Regions from separate parts of the Pseudomonas sp. PDM14 genome, predicted to be linked through region 1. Evidence: predicted binding sites of a transcription regulator. Region 1 holds the regulator's gene; the other holds the start of a gene.
The links. Region 1 encodes sigma-54, which starts transcription at its own class of promoters, with help from an activator protein. Its sites were predicted from a motif close to ANTGGCATNNANNTTGCTNT; they were not measured.

Region 1 (4,793 bases):
AAGCCGGTGGAGCCGAGCTTTTCACGGGCAATCAGGCTTTCGAAGATGTCTTGCCCATCGAGGTCAGGCAATTCACGCGCAACCAGGTTGGCAATCTGTTCTAGAACGCGTTTTTTACTGCCGCCCGGCACGTTCACGAGGGAACGGCCGGCGGTCAGGATGTTTTCGAGTCGGATCATGTGTGGGTAGGTATCAGCGGGCTGCGGCGCCTTGCAGGCGACCCAGCTGCTTTTCCTTGTGCTTGATCAGTTGGCGGTCGAGTTTGTCGGCGAGCAGATCGATCGCCGCATACATGTCTTCGTGTTCTGCGTTGGCGACCACTTCGCCTCCGGCGATGTGCAGGGTCGCTTCGATTTTCTGTTTGAGCTTCTCGACCTCCAGGGTCACCTGCACATTGGTGATCTTGTCGAAATGGCGCTCCAGCCGGCTGAGTTTCTCGCCGACATAGTCGCGCAGGGCGTCGGTCACATCCAGTTGATGTCCACTGATGTTGACTTGCATACCGCTTCTCCTTGTTGCCGTGTGTAAGAGACAGGCTAGCGGGCCTGCCACCGTAACACTCTGGCTGAGAGGGCTCTTGCACAACAGGTCTGGGGCGCGCTGCGGAAGCGTGTCGTCAGCCTGGCCGGTTGTGCAAAAGCCCTCCCTCAGTGCCACATCACATCAGTCGTTTGCGTTCGCTCGAAGGCGCTATCCCGAGGGATTCGCGGTATTTGGCGACTGTGCGACGAGCAACCTGAATGCCCTGTGCTTCCAGTAAACCAGCGATCTTGCTGTCACTCAACGGCTTTTTCGCGTTTTCCGCGGCGACCAGTTTCTTGATGATGGCGCGGATCGCGGTGGAGGAGCATTCACCGCCTTCGGAGGTGCTGACGTGGCTGGAGAAGAAGTACTTCAACTCGTAAATGCCGCGCGGGGTGTGCATGAATTTCTGCGTGGTGACGCGCGAGATGGTCGACTCATGCATGCCTACCGCCTCGGCGATGTCGTGCAGGACCAGGGGCTTCATCGCCTCGTCGCCATACTCGAGGAAGCCGCGCTGATGCTCGACGATCTGCGTGGCGACTTTCATCAGGGTTTCGTTGCGGCTCTGCAGGCTCTTGATGAACCAGCGGGCCTCCTGCAGCTGGTTGCGCATGAAGGTGTTGTCGGCGCTGGAGTCGGCGCGACGCACGAAGCCGGCGTACTGCGGGTTGACGCGCAGGCGCGGCACGGACTCCTGGTTCAACTCGACCAGCCAGCGCTCGTTGTGCTTGCGCACGATCACGTCCGGCACCACGTATTCCGGCTCGCTGGACTCGATCTGCGAACCGGGGCGCGGGTTGAGGCTCTGGATCAGTTCGATGACCTGTCGCAGCTCGTCTTCCTTGAGCTTCATGCGGCGCATCAGCTGGCTGTAGTCGCGGCTGCCGAGCAGGTCGAGGTGATCACCGGCGAGGCGGTTGGCCTCGGCCAGCCAGGGCGTATTTGCCGGCAACTGACGCAGTTGCAGCAGCAGGCATTCGCGCAGGTCGCGGGCACCAATACCCGCGGGTTCGAACTGCTGGATGCGATGCAGCACCGCCTCCACTTCGTCCAGCTCGACGTCCATTTCAGGATCGAAGGCGTCGACGATTTCCTCGAGCGATTCTTCCAGGTAGCCCTGGTTGTTGATGCAGTCGATCAGGGTCACGGCGATCAGGCGGTCGGTATCCGACATCGGCGCCAGATTGAGTTGCCACAACAGGTGAGTCTGCAGGCTCTCGCCGGCGGAAGTGCGGGTGGTGAAGTCCCACTCGTCGTCATCGTTACTCGGCAGGCTGCTGGCGCTGGTCTGGTAGACGTCTTCCCAGGCGGTATCGACCGGCAGCTCGTTAGGGATGCGCTCGTTCCACTCGCCGTCTTCGATCGAATCGGCGCTGGTGCTGTTGGTTTCCTGGTAGATCGCTTCCTGAACCGGTTGGTTGACCTGTTCTTCGCTGCCGTCGGCCATGGGGTCGGAGTTGTCGAAGTCCTCTCCTTCCTCCTGGCGCTCGAGCATGGGATTGGACTCCAGGGCCTCCTGGATTTCCTGTTGCAGGTCCAGGGTCGACAGCTGGAGTAGGCGAATGGCTTGCTGCAGCTGCGGTGTCATCGTCAGCTGCTGGCCCATCTTGAGGACTAGCGAGGGTTTCATGGCAGGAAGCTTTGCACCTTATTTGCTGGCGCAAGCGCGCCATTCACTACAGGGCGCCGAGGCGCCGCCAATAAGCAAATTATATGCCCAAAACTTTCGGCTTTGCCTAGGCTTGACAACATCCATGTAGTGAAGCGCGTGCCTGTGTCAGAGGCGGAATTCGTGTCCGAGGTAGACTTCTTTCACCAGCTGGTTGGCCAGAATGCTCTCGGCGTCGCCTTCGGCGATCAGCTGGCCATCGTTGACAATGTAGGCGGTCTCGCAGATGTCGAGCGTTTCGCGCACGTTGTGATCGGTGATCAGTACGCCGATGCCTTTGGCCTTGAGGTGATGAATGATCTGCTTGATGTCGCCGACGGAAATCGGGTCGACACCGGCAAAGGGTTCGTCGAGCAGGATGAATTTCGGCTCGGTCGCCAGGGCGCGGGCAATTTCCACGCGGCGGCGTTCACCGCCGGACAGGCTCATGCCCAGGCTGTCGCGGATGTGGCTGATATGGAATTCCTGCAGCAGGGTCTCCAGTGCGGCCTTGCGCCCGTCGCGGTCAAGATCCTTGCGGGTTTCCAGGATGGCCATGATGTTGTCGGCCACCGACAGCTTGCGGAAGATCGAGGCTTCCTGCGGCAGGTAGCCGATACCGACGCGTGCGCGACCGTGCATGGGCTGGTGGCTGACGTCGAGGTCGTCGATCAGCACGCGCCCCTGATCGGCCTGTACCAGGCCGACGATCATGTAGAAACAGGTGGTCTTGCCGGCACCGTTGGGGCCGAGCAGGCCGACGATCTGGCCGCTGTCGATGGACAGGCTGACGTCGCGAACGACCTGTCGGCCCTTGTAGCTCTTCGCCAGGTGTTGCGCTTTCAGGGTTGCCATTACTGCCCTTGCTCCGGCTGGCCGGTTTTCTTGCGCGGCTGGATGACCATGTCGATACGCGGACGCGGCGTGCTTACCGAGGTGCCATTGGCGCGGCCGGCGTTGACGATCTGGCGCTGGGTGTCATAGACGATCTTCTCGCCTTCGAAGGTGTTGCCTTCCTGAATCACCTTGGCCTGGTCGATCAGCACGATGCGCTCGTTGCTGGCGAAATACTGGATGGTCAGGCCGTATGCCTTGACGATCTGCTTGTCGGCAGCCGGTTTCTGCTCGTAGTAGGCCGGGCGGCCAACCGAGGTGAACACTTCGACTTCGCCGTTGGCGTCCTGGGTGATGGTCACCGTGTCGCCGGTGATCTTCATGGTGCCCTGGGTGATGACGACGCCGCCGCGATACACGGCCACGCCTTGTTTGTCGTCCAGTTCAGCGCTGTCGGCCTGGACGCGGATCGGTTGATCGCGGTCGCTTGGCAGGGCCCAGGTACTTGCGCTTCCAAGCGCTGCGCCGAGGCCGATGAACAGTAGGGGGAGGGTTTTAACGAACCTCATGCTGGCCTCTTACGTTGGACAGCAGGTTGATCCTGCCGTCATTCATGTACGCTTTCATTCCTTTTGCCGTGGTCACCCCGTTGGCGGCCTCGATTCTAACGGCTTGCCGGGTTTGCGCATATTCCTTATCGGGAAATACCGTCATGCGGCTGCTGGTGATCACGGTGGGGCGGCCCTTGGCGTCGGTGCGTGCGATGCGCACATCGTCGATCAGCTCGACTTCCTTGCCCTCCGGGGCGACTTCGCCGCGCGCGCTCTGGATATGCCATGGGTAGGGCGTGCCACGGTACAGCTGCAGGTCGGGCTTGCTCACCAGGGTCACGTCGCTGGCCTTGAGGTGCTCCAGTTTTTCGGCGGTCATCTCGTAGTGCAGCTGGCCGTCTTCCTGGTATTGCTGGGTGCTGGCGTTGATGGCGTAGAAGTCGACCGCGCTTTCGGCCTCGGCGACGGTCTGCCGCTCCATGAAACTCTCCGGGCGGATGTTCCAGTAGCCAACGGCGACCAGCAGGGCGGCGATCAGGGTGAAAATCACGGGGCGGCGCAGTTTGGCGAACATGGCTGATCCTAGAGGTAGGCGGCCTGGGCGGCGTCTAGACTGCCCTGGGCGCGCATGATCAATTCACAGAACTCGCGTGCGGCACCTTCGCCGCCGCGTGCCGCCGTGACCCCGTGGGCGTGCTGGCGAACGAAACCGTCCGCACTGGCTACCGCCATGCCCAGGCCGACGCGGCGAATCACCGGCAGGTCGGGCAGGTCGTCGCCCAGGTAGGCGACCTGTTCGTAGCTCAGGCCCAGCTCGCCGAGCAGTTCGTCGAGCACCACCAGCTTGTCTTCGCGACCCTGATACAGGTGCTGGATGCCGAGGTTCTGCGCGCGGCGCTCGACCACCGGCGTCTTGCGTCCGCTGATGATCGCGGTGCGCACGCCGGAGTTGATCAGCATCTTGATGCCGTGGCCGTCGAGGGTGTTGAAGGTCTTGAATTCGCTGCCGTCGGTGAGGAAGTACAGGCGGCCATCGGTGAGCACACCGTCGACGTCGAAGATCGCCAGCTTCACCGCTTTGGCGCGCTGCGCCAGTTCATCGTGTTTCGCTGCATCGCTCATTCAGAGTACTCCGGCGCGCAGAAGGTCGTGCATGTTGAGGGCGCCGACAGGCGTGTCGGCGTCGTCGGTCACGACCAGCGAGTTTATCTTGTGGTCTTCCATGATTCTCAGCG
Region 2 (4,544 bases), on a different contig from region 1:
CGAGCTGCTCAAGGCGTTGGCCAAGTTCGTGGTGATCCTGATGGTGGCGCTGGCAGTGCTTTCCTCTGATACGGACGACATTCTGGCGATGGCCAACGAGCCGATCGAGCAGGCGATCATGCACAGCCTGCAGATCGTCGGCTGGAGCGCCTTGTGGCTGGCCAGCGGGCTGATCCTGATCGCCGGTGTGGATGTACCGTTTCAGCTGTGGGATTCCAAGCAGAAGCTGAAGATGACCAAGCAGGAAGTGCGCGACGAGTACAAGGACTCCGAGGGCAAGCCGGAAGTCAAAGGCAAGATCCGTCAGTTGCAGCGCGAGATGGCCGAGCGGCGCATGATGCAGTCCGTGCCGCAGGCCGACGTGGTGATCACCAACCCGACGCACTTCGCGGTCGCCCTGAAGTACGACCCGGCGTCCGGCAATGCGCCGGTGCTGCTGGCCAAGGGTGGCGATTTCCTCGCGTTGAAGATTCGCGAGATCGCCAAGGAACACAAGGTCACCATGCTCGAATCGCCAGCTCTGGCGCGGGCGGTGTTCTATTCCACAGAAGTCGAGGCCGAGATTCCTGCCGGCCTCTACCTGGCCGTGGCCCAGGTGCTGGCGTACGTCTACCAGCTGCGCCAGTTCCGCGCCGGCAAGGCCAAGCGCCCAGGCCCGCTACCGGATCTGCCGATCCCGCCGGACCTGCGTCGCGACAACTGATCGTACGTTCGCTCCCATCCCATTTGACAAGCCGTGCATGCCGCCTAAACCGGTAGGTGGTGAGTGGCTCGTGCCGCGGTACTCGACCTGAATGCAGTCGCCTGCTTCTCAAGGAGTGCCCCATGGCCCAGATACCGCTTTCCGCTGCCTTGCGCAGCGAATACGAACGCCTGTTCAACACCTGTCAGATCCGCATCGGCAAGGCTGCCGAAGTGGAGAGCCTGGTCAGCCAGATCCGCGCCAATCAGCCGCGCTACGAGCACGTCGGCAACGCCGTGGGCGTGCCCTGGGATTTCATCGCGGTGATCCATTGCATGGAAAGCAGCCTGGATTTTCGCAAACACCTGCATAACGGCGATCCCTTGACGGCGCGAACCGTGCAGGTGCCGTCCGGACGGCCGAAAGTCGGCGGGCCGCCATTCACCTGGGAGGAGAGCGCCAGTGATGCGCTGACCTTCAAGAGGCTCGGCACGCATATCGACTGGAGCCTGGCCGGCATGCTCTATCAGCTCGAACGCTACAACGGCTTTGGCTACCGGCAGTTTCATCCGCAGGTGCAGTCGCCGTACCTGTGGAGCTATTCCAACCAGTATGTCAGCGGCAAGTACGTCAAGGACGGGCTCTGGTCGGACACCGCCGTGTCCAAGCAGTGCGGTGCCGCGGTGCTGTTGCGGCGCATGGCCGAGAACGGCCAGACGCGCTTCGTAGACCAGCCGGTACCGGCAGACGATGCGCCGCTGATCGTGCGTTACGTCACCAGCAAACCGGGCGATCCGCTGCTGATTGCCAGAACCGAGGCGCTGCAGCGTTGGCTCAATGGTTTTCCCGGCATTTTCGTCAAGGTCGACGGTGAGGCGGGGCCGCGAACCTCGGCGGCCTATCGGCAGATCACTGGCTCTTACCTGCCGGGCGATCCACGCGGTTAAGCGAGTTGGCCGATTTTCGGTGAGTTGGAATGCTTCTTGCCCTTACCCCAGCACGACGCCGTTTTGCGTCAAAAGATTGAACGACTGGGGTAACACCGCGTGGCAGTAGATAGAGCAGAGCTGGTCGGCAACATGCGCAGCAACCTGGCCGGGTTGCGCCACGGCAACCTGGGTATTCCCCTGTTGCTGCTGGTCATGCTCGGCATGGTCATGCTGCCGATCCCGCCCTTTCTGCTGGACGTGCTGTTCACCTTCAGTATCGCTCTGTCGATCGTCGTGCTGCTGGTGGCGATCTATGCCCTGCGGCCGCTCGATTTTGCCGTGTTTCCGACCATTCTGCTGGCCGCCACGCTGCTGCGCCTGGCGCTCAACGTGGCCTCCACGCGTGTGGTCCTGTTGCACGGCCAGGAAGGCCACGACGCCGCCGGCCAGGTGATCAAGGCCTTCGGTGAAGTGGTTATCGGCGGCAACTACGTGGTCGGTATCGTGGTGTTCGCCATCTTGATGATCATCAACTTCGTGGTGGTCACCAAGGGTGCCGGGCGGATCTCCGAGGTCAGCGCGCGGTTCACCCTGGATGCCATGCCCGGCAAGCAGATGGCCATCGACGCTGACCTCAATGCCGGCATCATCGACCAGGTCGAGGCGAAGAAGCGCCGGACCGAAGTGGCTCAGGAGGCCGACTTCTACGGTTCGATGGACGGTGCCAGCAAGTTCGTTCGCGGTGACGCCGTCGCCGGTCTGCTGATCCTGTTCATCAACCTCATCGGTGGCATCGCGATCGGTATCCTTCAGCACGACCTGAGCTTCGCCGACGCCGGGCGCATCTACACCCTGCTGACCATCGGTGACGGCCTGGTCGCACAGATCCCCTCGCTGCTGCTGTCGACCGCCGCGGCGATCATGGTCACCCGGGTTTCCACCTCCGAGGACATGGGCGCCCAGGTCAACAGGCAGATGTTCGCCTCGCCGCGCGCCCTGGCAGTGTCGGCCGCGATCATGATCGCCATGGGCCTGGTGCCCGGCATGCCGCATTTCTCCTTCATCAGCCTGGGCCTGGTCGCCGCCGGCGGCGCCTACTGGATTGCCAACAAGCAGCGCAAGGCCAAGGACGTGGAGGCCCAGGAAGTCCAGCGCCAGCAGGAGCTGCTCCCCGCCCAGCGCGCGCAGGAGGTCAAGGAACTGGGGTGGGACGATGTCACCCCGGTGGACATGGTCGGCCTGGAGGTCGGTTATCGCCTGATCCCGCTGGTTGATCGTAATCAGGGTGGGCAGTTGCTCGCGCGCATCAAGGGCGTGCGCAAGAAGCTTTCCCAAGAGATGGGCTTCCTCATGCCCTCCGTACATATCCGTGACAACCTCGACCTGCTGCCCAACGCCTACCGCCTGACCCTGATGGGCGTCAGCGTGGCCGAGGCGGAGGTGTACCCGGAGCGTGAACTGGCGATCAACCCGGGGCAGGTGTTCGGCACCCTCAACGGCATTGCCGCCAAAGATCCGGCGTTCGGCCTGGAGGCGGTGTGGATCGACCCGACCCAGCGCGACCAGGCGCAGTCGCTTGGCTACACGGTGGTGGATGCCAGCACGGTGGTGGCTACGCACCTCAACCAGGTTCTGCACAAGCACTCCCACGAGCTGCTTGGGCACGAGGAAGTGCAGCAGCTGATGCAACTGCTGGCCAAGAGTTCGCCGAAGCTGGCCGAAGAGCTGGTGCCTGGCCTGGTGTCGTTGTCGACCCTGCTCAAGGTTCTGCAGGCGCTGTTGCAGGAGCAGGTACCGGTGCGCGATATCCGCACCATCGCAGAGGCCATCGCCAACGTCGCACCGAAGAGTCAAGATCCCGCCGCGATGGTCGCTGCGGTGCGCGTCGCGTTGGCCCGCGCAATCGTGCAAAGCATTGTGGGACTAGAGCCGGAGCTTCCTGTCATCACATTGGAACCAAGGTTGGAACAGATATTGCTCAACAGTCTGCAGAAGGCCGGACAGGGCTCCGAGGATGGCATCCTCCTGGAACCCGGAATGGCCGAGAAGCTGCAGCGCTCCCTGGTGGATGCGGCGCAGCGCCAGGAGATGTTGGGCAAACCGGTGATCCTGCTGGTTGCCGGCCCGGTTCGGTCGATGCTCTCGCGCTTTGCGCGCCTCGCCGTACCCAGCATGCATGTACTGGCTTACCAGGAAATACCGGACAACAAGCAGGTCACCATCGTTGCGACGGTGGGCCAGAACTGAGGGTTCTAAGCCATGCAAGTCAAACGCTTCTTCGCCGCCGATATGCGCCAAGCCATGAAACTGGTGCGCGATGAGCTGGGCGCTGATGCGGCCATCATCGGCAATCGCCGGGTGGCCGGTGGTGTCGAGCTGACTGCCGCGCTGGACTACCAGATGCCCGAGCCCGTGCGTGCGCCGAACCCTGCGCTGGAAGCCGAGCTGCGCAAGACCCAGGCGAAGATCGCCAGTGCCCAGGCCGAACTGACCAGCCGTGCGGTGGCTGACGAACGCAAGGACCGCCAGCTGTTCGCCAATGAGTCCATCGTCGCTCCCGAGCTGCCGGCATCGCTGTACAAGCCGCAGCGCCCGGCCGCGCCGCAGCCGCAACCGGTTGCCGCTGCACCCGTCGCCGATCAGCGTGTGATCGACGCCATGCGCTTCGAGCTGCACGGTCTGCGCGAACTGATCGAAGTGCAGCTGGGTTCCATCGCCTGGGGCCAGATGCAGAACCGTCGTCCTCAACAAGCCAACCTGTGGCGCCGCCTGCAACGCATGGGCCTGTCCGCCGAGCTGTCCAAGGCGCTGCTGGAACGTGTGGCCAAGGTCGCGGAGCCGCGTCAGGCCTGGCGCATGCTGCTGGCCCACCTGGCCCACGCGATCAAGACGCCGAAGGTTGAGCCGCTGGAAGAGGGTGGTGTGATCGCCCT

Region 2: a site for sigma-54 is predicted at 1,653-1,672, ahead of flhA (flagellar biosynthesis protein FlhA). Genes of this name have one in related genera too.

What each region holds. Positions count from the first base shown of each region.
Region 1 covers NZ_JACVAQ010000003.1:307,901-312,693, forward strand. The annotation lists gene ptsN (PTS IIA-like nitrogen regulatory protein PtsN) at 1-179, opposite strand, end outside; gene hpf (ribosome hibernation-promoting factor, HPF/YfiA family) at 193-501, opposite strand; gene IB229_RS21060 (RNA polymerase factor sigma-54) at 659-2,155, opposite strand; gene lptB (LPS export ABC transporter ATP-binding protein) at 2,303-3,028, opposite strand; gene lptA (lipopolysaccharide transport periplasmic protein LptA) at 3,028-3,576, opposite strand; gene lptC (LPS export ABC transporter periplasmic protein LptC) at 3,563-4,132, opposite strand; gene IB229_RS21080 (KdsC family phosphatase) at 4,141-4,680, opposite strand; gene IB229_RS21085 (KpsF/GutQ family sugar-phosphate isomerase) at 4,681-4,793, opposite strand, start outside.
Region 2 covers NZ_JACVAQ010000002.1:557,005-561,548, reverse strand. The annotation lists gene flhB (flagellar biosynthesis protein FlhB) at 1-703, shown strand, start outside; gene IB229_RS15230 (hypothetical protein) at 826-1,629, shown strand; gene flhA (flagellar biosynthesis protein FlhA) at 1,762-3,858, shown strand; gene flhF (flagellar biosynthesis protein FlhF) at 3,871-4,544, shown strand, end outside.